2 regions of the Kocuria salsicia genome follow, and region 1 is predicted to be linked to the other one. Evidence: riboswitches for the same ligand, from Rfam matches in the RefSeq annotation. Region 1 holds a riboswitch; the other holds the start of a gene.
What was found. Region 1 has a riboswitch for S-adenosylmethionine ahead of ABD264_RS09495 (AMP-binding protein). Riboswitches for the same ligand answer to the same signal wherever they lie in the genome.
Positions count from the first base shown of each region.

Region 1 (5,536 bases):
TCTTGACCGGCAGGGCTCCGGCGCGCATGGGCTCGACGAAGATCTCGTCCCCGTCCCGGTACGCGTTCAGGGACTGCATGCACGAGGCCCTGTTGCGGTCCGGGCCGTGCGGGACACCGTCCACGGTCACGCCGCACTTGCCGCAGATGCCCTCGCGACAGCCGTCGTCGAAGCTCACCGGCTCCTCACCCTGGCGCTCAAGCGTCTCGTTGACGGCATCGAGCAGTTCGAGCACGCTCATGTCCTCGCGGGCCTGCACGGGGTGGACGGTCTCGAAGCCACCGGGTTCGTCCTCGCCCGCCTGGCGCCACACGTGAACGGTCAACAGCATCAGCGCACCACCTTGGTCAGTACGGCCACGGGAATGCTCACGTTCCCCAGGGCGACGACGCCGCCCACGGCCTTAGCGATCGTGTCCACCTGTCGTACGCGTCGCGCGGTTCCGGTCACCCCGGTGTCCATCGCGGCGGTCCGCAGCCCGTGGATCATGTGTCCGGCGAGCGCGGCCATGGAAGCCGTGTAGAACACCGCCACGGACGGCCGGGACAGGCTCGCCACCAAGTTGCCGTACGCGTCACCGTGGGTGTGATCCACGGACGCGGCCGGACGGGCGCCCGCCGTCAGGTCCAGCACGTGGTACACCGCGAACAGTCCGAGCACCGCACCCGTGGAGCGCATCGAGCGGGCGATGATCCGGGGGACGGAGCGGCGTCGACCCCGGGGGCGCTGACGTGGCGCGTGGCGATCGGAGCGGCTGGCCAGGAAGGCGCCGTTGAACGCCGCTTTCCGGTACCGTTGCGTCCCACCCGGGGGAGGCGCGAGGGGGAAGCCACCCCGCACCTTCTGCGCGGCGGCGCCCACCCGCCACGTGATGGGCCGGAGCGCATCCGCCACCGCGCGGCCCTCGGCGCTCATGGCCCGCAGCGTGAGCTCGGTTCCGGCCAACACATGGGTCGCCGCACTTCCGATCAACCCGATACGCACGACCCACAGCACGGAGTTGCGGGGCAGCACCGGCGCGCCCACCGTGCGAATGAACTCGGCGTACTCGTTGTAGTGGTCCCGGCCTAGGTAGACCTGCATGTTCCCGGCCATGTGCCCCACAGTGAACACGCTCAACACGGTGCCAGAGGCGGCCATGGCGAGCTTGAGGTCGGAGCTGTGGGTGTCCCCGAACATGCGCTGCCAGGCATCGCCGGCCACGGCAGCAATCCCGGCAGTGACGGACGCGTCCGCGGGGGCGGTGGCCGTGCGGGTAGTGCCGGTGACGGGTCGCTCGGTCGAGGGCTGCGCGGCGGAATTCATCACTGAGCCATCTTAGAAGTTCCTTCGGGGCATAACAGTTCGCGGGGTCACACGCGGTCATGCCCGCAGATCAGGAAGAAGCCTGGGTGGTGGTCATCCGCAGTTGGTGGCGTGGGTTCCCCGGTCGGCTCCTTCGTGCGGATGTTCACCTCCCGATAAGTGACTCACGTGTGCCGTGCGGGCGCGTCCGCGTCGGCCGGGACCGCCACAGATGGATCAGCAGCGCGGCACCCCAGACCAGGAACAGTGGATCCCACAACCATGCGTGACCGATCATGGCTAGTCGCTCGTATCCGGTGGCCGGCGGATGAGCCCGATGAGCACGGCATTGCTGATCACCGTGTTGGTCCCGCCGTAGACCACCAGGACCACGGCACCCACCCAACTTATGGCCCGCCAGAACCGCCGCCAGGGCACCCTGCCATAGGCTTCCGCCACTGGGATGACGGCTGCCATGAGCTTGAAAAGTGAAACCATGCCCAGCCCCAGCCCGACGGCCAGGGGTGCCTCGTAGGACAGCCGTACCGTCCACTCCCCCACGGTGTCCAGCAACCAGTGCCCGCCCAAAGCCCAGTAGAGGCTGAATCCGGCATGCACGACCCCGGCCGCACACGCCAACCAGACCCAGCCGCGACCGCCGTGGGATCGGGGCAACAAGCTCATGTGGTCAAGCTAAGCACGCCCTGCCAAGACCTCCGCGATCGCGTTTAGCGCTTCCTCGTTCTGCAGCGAGGAACGGTCGCCCAGCTGCTCGCCCTCGTAGAGCTGGGTCAGCAGGCGGCGCGTGATCTTCCCCGAACGGGTCTTGGGCAGATCCGGAACCACGATGACCTCGCGCGGTTTGGCGATCGGGCCGATCTCCCGGGCCACGTGCGCGCGCTGCTCCTCGCGGACCTCGTCCGCGGACAGCGATTGCGCATCCGCCGTGAGCACCACGCACGCCAAAATAGCGTGGCCCGTTACCGCGTCGCGGATCGGGGTGGCCCCGGCCTCCACTACGTGGGGGTGGGTCACCAGGGCGGATTCGATCTCGATCGTCGACAACCGGTGCCCGCTCACGTTGATCACGTCGTCCACCCGCCCCAGGATGTAGAGGTCGCCCTCGTCATCGGTGCGTGCGCCGTCGCCGGCCCGGAACCAACCGCGCTCGCCGTAGGCCGCCCAGTAGGAAGACAGGTAGCGCTGCGGATCGCCCCATACCGTGCGGGCCATGGACGGGCCGATCTTGTCGATCACGGCGTAACCCTGCAGGTTGGGGCCCACTTCCTCACCGGCCTCGTCCAGTACCCGCACAGATACGCCGGGGACCGCACGCGTAGCGCAACCGGGCTTGTGAGAGGTGTGCGCTGCAGCCTCGTCGAACGTGCCGGGACGGGCGAACTGCGGATCGTGCGGACGCGGGGAGGCCACGCACGAACCCGTCTCGGACTGCCACCACGTGTCCACGAACGGCACCTCGTCCCGGCCCACCTGCGCGCGCAACCAGCGCCACGCCTCGGGATTGATGGACTCGCCCACCGAGCCCAGCAAGCGGATCGAGGACAGGTTGTAGACCTGCGGCAGGCCCTTGGGGAACGCGCCCATGAGCGAACGGATGAGCGTGGGCGCGGTGTAGTAATTGGTCACGCCGTAACGTTCGATGATCTCGAAATGCCGCCCGTGATCCGGGGTGTTGGGGGTGCCCTCGTAAATCACCTGGGACACGCCGTTGACCAGCGGGCCGTAGATCTCGTACGTGTGCGCGGTGACCCACGCGAGGTCCGCGGTGCACCAGTGCACGGTGGAGTCCACCTTGGCGGGGTCGTTCACCGTGGCCAACTCGTCCGGGCGCAGCACACCGTGGGCGTCCGGGGCATCCGGGAGCAGGTCGAACAACAAGGCGTGCGTGTACGCGGTCTGCACCAGGTACCCGCCCATCGTGTGCACCAGGCCCTTGGGCTTGCCCGTGGTGCCGGACGTGTAAATGATGAACAACGGCGTTTCCGCGTCGAAGAACTCGGGCTCGTGGACGTCCGGCACGTCCGCCGTGAGTTCGTGCCACCACACGTCACGGCCGGGGGTCCACGGCACGCCGTCCTGGTCCTTGGACCGTTGTCCGCGTGTGCCGCGCGGCAGGTCCGAGCGTCCCGGGCGGGAGGTGCGGCGCACCACCACCACGTGCTCGATGTCGTTCTTGCCGCCGCACGCCTGGTCCGCGTTCGCCTTCACGGGGACGACGACGCCGCGCCGGTTCTGCCCGTCCGTGGTCACCAAAACCTTGGCACCGGTGTCCTCCACGCGGAACTTCAACGCCTCCGCGGAGAACCCGCCGAACACCAGCGAATGGATTGCGCCGATGCGCGCGCACGCGAGCGTGATGATCACGGTCTCCGGAATCACCGGGAGGTAGATGACCACGCGATCACCCTTGACCACGCCCAGTTTCAGCAGGGCGTTGGCGGCCCGGGAGACCTCGCGCTGCAGGTCCGCGTACGTGTATTGCGCGCGGTCGCCCGGCTCGCCCTCGAAATACAGCGCCACGTGGTTGCCGCGGCCCGCCGCAACGTGCCGGTCCACGCAGTTGTAGGACACGTTGAGCGTGCCGCCCTCGAACCACGCGATGTCCGGGACGCTGTACACCGGGCCGCCGGATTCGTCCGCGCCGATCCGCCGCGGCTTGTCGAAGCGGTGGGTGGTGTGCCACGGCTGTGCCCAGTCCAGGCGGTTGGCCTGGTCGTCCCAGAACTGTTCTCGAGCGGCGTCGGAGATCAACGCGGGATTGGGCGTGGGGGAACAAGGGTCTGAGAAAGAAGAAATCTCGATCAACTCCATCGTTCCTGGCATTAGCACCTCGCACCACGTGGGTGCTGGTTGCTGCGACGTCGACGAGCCAGGTCTCTCGGCCGCTCCGGATGGGAACCGTTCCATTGAACGCGGCGGGTGGGCGCGGCGGCAAATCCACACCCCTTAGCCATTCGGCATCACGTCCATCGGCCGACCGGATATCCGGTCGGCCGATGGATCGTGGGCTTCCACACAGCAGGATACGAAGTAGCTGATCCGAGAACCAACTCAACCGATGCAAGACCCACTCGCTGAAAGGAAGATCAATGTCTACCGTAACCTCCACCTCCGCACCTGTCACCACCTCCAAGGCCCGCAGCGCCGCTCCGGCCATGTTCGGTGGTGCCGCCGTAGCCATGCTCGTGGCGCTGTTCTCCGCCACCTACACCCTGGGGATTTCCTCCGGCCTGGCCACGAACCTCTACTTCGCGCTCAACGCGCTCTCCTGGGCAGCTCTGGCTGCCAGCGTGGTCGCGTCGTTCGGTTTGGGCACCGCGCTCGCGGGCACCATCTACGGCCTGGCCAAGAAATGGGCCCTCAAGCAGTTCGTCCAGTGGTGATTCAACCGCTCACTGCACCCTGATTGTCTCCGAGGAGGACCAGATGAACGGGTCAACCACCCACAGCCGTGGACCGGCCGCAGTTGCAGCGGTCCTCCTCGGAGCCAAGGGCAGCTACGTCAATGACTTCCGACGCCGCGTGCACCGCACCCGTGGTGTCCTGAGCAGTCTGGGCCTGCCCGTGAGTTCCGGAGCGGTACGCGCGTTCATGATCCTGGGCACGGCATTGGCCGTGGCCGTGATGCTCGTGGGCATCGTGTGGAGGCCGCCCAGGGCCGGACTGCGGAGCATGGGCATCCCGTTGGACGCCCCGGACCTGGTGACCCTCGTGAGCGCTCTCGCAACCGCGGGCCTGATCCTCGCCCGGCGTCGGCACTCCGCCACCCATGCCACATGGGCCGGTGTCAGCCCCGACGTGGAGATCGGCTTGCGGTGTGGGCCCTTAGGCGTGGACCTGGGCTTGGCTCTGATGCTCGCGGTGCAGAACTTACGCTGGCACGAGCCCCACAATCTGCTGGCGGCTACCGCACTCATGGGCACCGTGGTGCTCGCGGTTCTACCTACCCGCTCCCTTCTGCTAAACGCTGCCGGCGCCGGGAGCCTCGTGCTCGCCGTGGTGCCGTGCGCCATGGTCATCGTGCCGCTACTCGGTCCAGCCCTCGGAGCCGGCCACGCCCTCCCGTCTGGTCGAGGGGCGGGTGGGTGGATCGGCATCGCTCTCCTGGGCCTCGCGGCGGGGCCGCTGTCCGCAGGGCTCTACCACCTCGTGGCTCCCGCTCATGCGCTGCGCACCTCGGGGCTTGTGCTTGACCTGGCCGTGAAAACCGGTCCCCTGCCGATCATCGCCG
Region 1 covers NZ_BAAARF010000010.1:85,190-90,725, reverse strand. Annotated here, with positions in the region: gene ABD264_RS09510 (succinate dehydrogenase/fumarate reductase iron-sulfur subunit) at 1-331, opposite strand, end outside; gene ABD264_RS09505 (succinate dehydrogenase cytochrome b subunit) at 331-1,305, opposite strand; gene ABD264_RS09500 (DUF3995 domain-containing protein) at 1,585-1,968, opposite strand; gene ABD264_RS09495 (AMP-binding protein) at 1,978-4,116, opposite strand; SAM riboswitch class I at 4,110-4,203, opposite strand; gene ABD264_RS09490 (hypothetical protein) at 4,395-4,688, shown strand; gene ABD264_RS09485 (hypothetical protein) at 4,732-5,536, shown strand, end outside.

Region 2 (5,536 bases), on a different contig from region 1:
CGCCCCGACGACGAACCGAGTCGCGGGGCCGTGCGAGCGGCGTCGTCGAACCCGGAGGGCTCGGTGCCCCGGATCAGATGGTGACGGGCCCGTCCGGCGTGCCGAAGGTGACCGCCAGAAGACCGGGCGTGCCGTGGGGAGCGGACCACGTGACGTCCACCGAGCGCAGGACGTCCTCCACGGGGCCGCCGAGCCAGTCCGTCACCCGCTCGGGGGAACCGGCGATCTCCATGCCCGTCAGGCTGACGTCCGTGAGGCGCGCCTGCGAGGGGTGCATCTCGTCCGCGGAGTCGAAGTGGATCATGAACGGCAGCTGCGGATCCGCGATCAGGCCCTTGACGCCGATCTGGTGCCAGTCCAGGCGGCGGCCGTCCGGGAAGATCCGGCCGCCTGGCGCGGAGGGTCGGCCCAGCTTCTGCTCGAACGGGGCGAGGTCCGGGACCTCCACGACCCACCCGAGCCAGCCGCCGCCGGCCTCCGAACGTGCACGCACGGCCTGCCCGAACGGCGCCTTGTCCGCGGCGGGGTGCTCCAGCACGGTCACGACCTCCACGTACTGGTGGTCTGTCAGCGGCAGGATCATGTTCCGGGTGCCGAAGCGGGGATGGACCCCGCCCTTCACCGGCTCGATCCCCAACCGGTCCGCGATGCGTTCGGTGGTGGCCTCCAGGCCGTCCGGCTGTGCTGCGAAGGAAACGTGGTCCAGCTTCATGCAGTCATCGTGGCACCCGTCACACGGGCCTCCAAATCCTCGGGTGCAACACTGCGGACACCGGACTTGACGTGGCAGCGGCCGGGTTCCCAAACTGGAGGTCTAGGTCACGAGAGTCAGCGTCAAGCCCCAGCTTGCTGACCGGCAACCCTCCCACCGCGGCGGGGTGCCCTGGGTGAAGACCTGGCCGGGACGTCGTCCGACGCCCACGGCAAGCGCGGGCCACCGGTCGCCCGTTCGTGCGGGCACCGTGCGGACGGTCGCCTGGCCCCTGATCCTTCCGAGAAGGCGAATGGCCATGAGCACAGCACCCACCCCCGACAACCCCCAGGACTGGGCGTTCGAGACACGGCAGATCCACGCGGGGCAGAACCCGGACCCCGTGACGGGTTCACGGGCCCTGCCCATCCACCAGACCTCGTCCTTCGTGTTCCCTGACGCGCACACCGCCGCGGCCCGGTTCGCGCTGCAGGACATGGGCCCCATCTACTCCCGCCTGACCAACCCCACCACCGAGGTGGTGGAGAACCGCCTCGCCTCCCTGGAAGGGGGAGTGGGGGCGCTGATGGTCTCCTCCGGGCAGGCCGCCGCAACCCTGGCCGTGCTCAACCTGGGCGGGGCGGGCACGCACGTGGTGGCCAGCCCGTCCCTCTACGGCGGCTCGTACAACCTGCTGCGCCACACGCTGCCGCGGTTGGGAGTGGAGACCACGTTCGTGGCGGACCCGGACGATCCGCAGCAGTGGCGGGATGCCGTGCGGCCCTCCACCGTGGCGTTCTTCGGAGAGATGATCCCCAATCCCCGCAACGACGTCCTGGACGTGGAGACCGTTGCCGGGATCGCCCACGAGGCCGGGGTGCCGCTGATCGTGGACAATACCGTGGCCACCCCGTACCTGGTGCGGCCCATCGAGTGGGGCGCGGACATCGTGCTGCACTCGGGCACCAAGTTCCTGGGCGGTCATGGCACGGCGATCGGCGGATTCATCGTGGACGCGGGGCGCTTCGACTACGGCGCGGACCCGGAGCGGTTCCCGGGCTTCAGTCAACCGGACCCTACGTACAACGGCCTGGTGTACGCGCGGGATCTGGGGGAGGGCGGAGCCTTCGGCGTCAACCTGTCCTACGTGCTCAAGGCCCGTGTGCAGCTGCTGCGTGACCTGGGCGCGTCCATCTCCCCGTTCAACGCCTTCCTCATCGAGCAGGGGATCGAGACGCTGTCACTGCGCGTGGAACGCCACGTTGACAACGCCCAGCGGGTGGCGGAGTGGCTCGAGGCCCGCCCCGAAGTGCGCTCGGTGTCCTACGCCGGGCTGTCGTCCTCGCCGTGGCACGGGCGGGCTCGCAAGTACGCCCCCCGAGGAGCCGGTTCCGTCCTCGGTTTCGTGCTGGAGGGCGGCAAGGAGGCGGGAATCTCGTTCGTGGACGCGCTGAGCCTGCACTCCAACGTGGCGAACATCGGGGACGTGCGGTCCCTGGTGATACACCCGGCGTCGACGACGCACGCGCAGCTCTCCGAGGACGAGCAGCGCGCGGCGGGCGTGGAGCCCGGCTTCGTGCGGCTCTCGGTGGGCACCGAGGGGATCGAGGACATCCTCGCGGACCTCGAGGCGGGCTTCTCGGCGCTGGCCGCCACGGAGTCGAGCGCGCCCACCCGCACCGGGCCAGGCGCGGACCCCGCCGCTGGCACGGACGGTGGCTCGACGGCGCGTGCGGGCGCGGACGCCGAGCCCGCGGCATGACCGTGAGGCAGACGGACCCGGCGGTGCGCCGGGACGGTGTGGTGCGGGCCGCGGAAATCGGGGAGCTCACCCTGGAGTCCGGGTTCCGGCTGCCTGACGTGCGCCTGGCGTACGAGACGTGGGGCGAGTTGGCCCCGGACGGTTCCAACGCGGTGCTTGTCGAGCACGCGCTCACGGGTGACTCGCACGCGGCGCGCGGCACCACCGTGGGCTATGGGGACACAGCGCCCTTCGACATGGACGGCCGCCGTGCCGCCGCGGACGCCGGTGGCTGGTGGGACGGTCTCATTGGACCGGGCGCGGCCATCGACACCAACCGCTGGTTCGTCGTGTGTGCGAACATCCTGGGCGGCTGCCACGGCAGCACGGGCCCCGCGAGCCTCGCCCCGGACGCCACGCCGTGGGGCTCGCGCTTCCCGCGCATCACCGTGCGGGACACCGTGGCTGCGGAGGCGCGGCTCGCGGACCGGCTCGGGATCCGGCGATGGAGGCTTGTTGTGGGCGGCTCGATGGGCGGTGCCCGCGCGCTGGAGTGGGCCGTGTGCCACCCCGAGCGGGTGGCGGCGTGCGCGGTGATCGCCGCCAACGCCCGCGTGAGTGCGGAGCAGCTCGCGTGGGGTCACGCGCAGGCGCTCGCCATCCGGCAGGACCCTCGGTTCTGCCACGGCAACTACTACGCGGGCCCGCACCCCGTCGAGGGGCTTGGGCTGGCACGCCGGATCGCGCACATCACCTACCGCAGCGCCCACGAGCTCGCCGCCCGCTTCGACCGGGAGGCCCAGCCGCGGGAGGACCCTGCGGGCACGCACCCGGGCACCCGGGGCCGCTACCGGGTGGAGGGCTACCTGGACCACCAGGCGGGGAAGCTTGCCGCGCGCTTCGACGCGAACGCGTACCTCAGCGTCAACGAGACGCTGATGTCCCACGACGTCGCCCGCGGCCGCGGCAGCCTCCGGCAGGCCCTCGCGCGAACCCGGTGCGAGTGGCTCGTGGCCGCGGTGGACTCCGACCGGCTGTTCCTGCCCGAGGAGTCCGCCGAGCTCGCGGCCTCACTGCCCGGTGAGCACGAGGCGCGCACCATCACGTCACCGAGCGGGCACGACGGCTTCCTGCTGGAGACCCCGCAGGTGGGTCGGCTGCTGCGGACGGTGCTGCCGGACTGAGGCCCGGATGACGTGAGATCGGCGCGGGACGGGCGGCGCAGCATCCGTCCCATCCCGCCGTGTGGCCTGGATGCGCAGGGGTGGGGAGGCCTTGCCACGCGGGGTGGTCGGTGTCACACTCTCCCGCATGCGGACCCGAACACTGCTCGACGCCTACGACACGCAGCTGCGAGGTGATGCCGAGATGCTCGACGCACCCGACGTGCTGCGTCTCGGACCCCTGCTCGCCGGGGTGTTCCCGGCGCGGCGGCGGGCCTTCGTCTCCTCCGCGCCCTTCTCGATGGGCGGGGCAGAACTGGACGACCTGATCGCCCACGTGATCACAACATGTGAGGCGGACCCCCGCGTGGACCACATCTCGTGGAAGACCCGGTCGCACGACCCGCTGCCCCACCTGCTGAGCCGACTCCAGCACCACGGTTTCGCTCTCGGGGAGCCCGAGACGGTCATGGTGGGTGAGGCGGATGCAGTCCTCGCCGCCCTCGCCGGGCAGGAGCCCCTCCGGGGGTACGCCGTGGAGCGGGCAGCCAGGGAGGCGCAGCTGCGGGAGGCGGAGCACCTGGCAGGACGGGTTTTCGAGGACTCGCCAGAACGCATCCGGCTCCAGCAGGACGAACTGGTCGAGCGGTGGCGCAGTGCCCCCGAGTCGTTCGAGATGTGGGCGGTACGCGACGGGGACGGCCAGGTGGTCTGTTCCGGGCGCATCGAGTTCCTCGAGCACACTGACTTCGCCGGGCTCTGGGGCGGCGCGTGCCTGGAGGAGCACCGTGGACGCGGGCTGTACCGGGCCCTGGTGGACCGGAGAGCCCGCTCGGCCCGGGACCGGGGGCGGACACTGCTCCACGTCGACTGCAGCGAGTACTCGCGGCCCATCCTGCAGCGGGTGGGACTCGTGCCCGTCACCACGGTGAGATCGGCCACGCGCACGTGCGCCTCACCGTGACGGGGACGAGTCCTCGTCTCCGTGCTGGTGGCCCTCCCACGCGGGCGGCTCGGCGGCGGTCCGTGCAGGACGGCGCCCGCACTTCGGAAAGGGGCGGGCGCCGTCGTCGTGCGGTTGAGCGGAGCGGGGGTGCTCAGGCCCCCTCGGTCTGCTCTGGAATCTGCTCGCCCGCTCCGGGGATCGTTGCCTGGCCGAACGCGGGACGCTTGGCGGTGATGTAGTCGCCGGAGCTGCGGCGGCGGATGCGGCGGCCCACCCACGGCACGAAGTACTTGCGGGCCCACACCATGTCGTCCCGGCGGGCCTCGCGCCACGTGCGCTCGGGGCGCTCCTCGGGGTGGCCCGGGGTGAGGCCGTGGTCCACGCCCAGGCAGTCCAGGGTCTCGCACGCGATGAGCTGGTGGCCCAGCGGGGAGAAGTGCAGCCGGTCCGGCGCCCACATGCGCGGATCGCCCAGCTGGTGCAGACCCCACAGGTCCACCATCACGGCGTCGTGGCGGGCGGCCACGGTGCGCACGTTCTCGTTCCAGATGGCCACGCGCCCGCGGATGCTGCGTAGCACGGGGGTGTTGCCGATGTCCGGACCGTCGAACATGGCCACGGTGGCACCGGTGGCCCTGATCTGCTCGATCACCGCGTCCAAGCGGGAGGCGATGTCGTCGGGATCCGCAGCGGGGCGCAGCATGTCGTTGCCACCCGCGCTGATGGTCACGAGGTCCGGTCGCAGCTCCAGGGCCGGCTCCAGCTGCTCGTCCACAATGGGCTGGAACAACCGGCCGCGGATGGCCAGGTTCGCGTAGGCGAAGTCGTCCGTGTTGCGCGCAAGCTCCTCGGCCACGCGGTCGGCCCAGCCCCGGAACCCGCCCGGGACGGAGTCGTCGGGGTCGCCCACACCCTCCGTGAAGGAGTCGCCGATGGACACCATCCGGTGCCAGGGGTGCGGCGGCTGCGCGGTGCTGTCCGCGGCGGGAACGGGG
Region 2 covers NZ_BAAARF010000012.1:122,189-127,724, reverse strand. Annotated here, with positions in the region: gene ABD264_RS10510 (VOC family protein) at 74-712, opposite strand; SAM riboswitch class IV at 818-936, shown strand; gene ABD264_RS10505 (bifunctional o-acetylhomoserine/o-acetylserine sulfhydrylase) at 1,011-2,453, shown strand; gene metX (homoserine O-acetyltransferase MetX) at 2,450-3,616, shown strand; gene ABD264_RS10495 (GNAT family N-acetyltransferase) at 3,744-4,559, shown strand; gene ABD264_RS10490 (SGNH/GDSL hydrolase family protein) at 4,693-5,536, opposite strand, start outside.
Region 2: linked by a shared signal. The riboswitch ahead of ABD264_RS10505 (bifunctional o-acetylhomoserine/o-acetylserine sulfhydrylase) and the one ahead of ABD264_RS09495 (AMP-binding protein) in region 1 are both predicted to bind S-adenosylmethionine.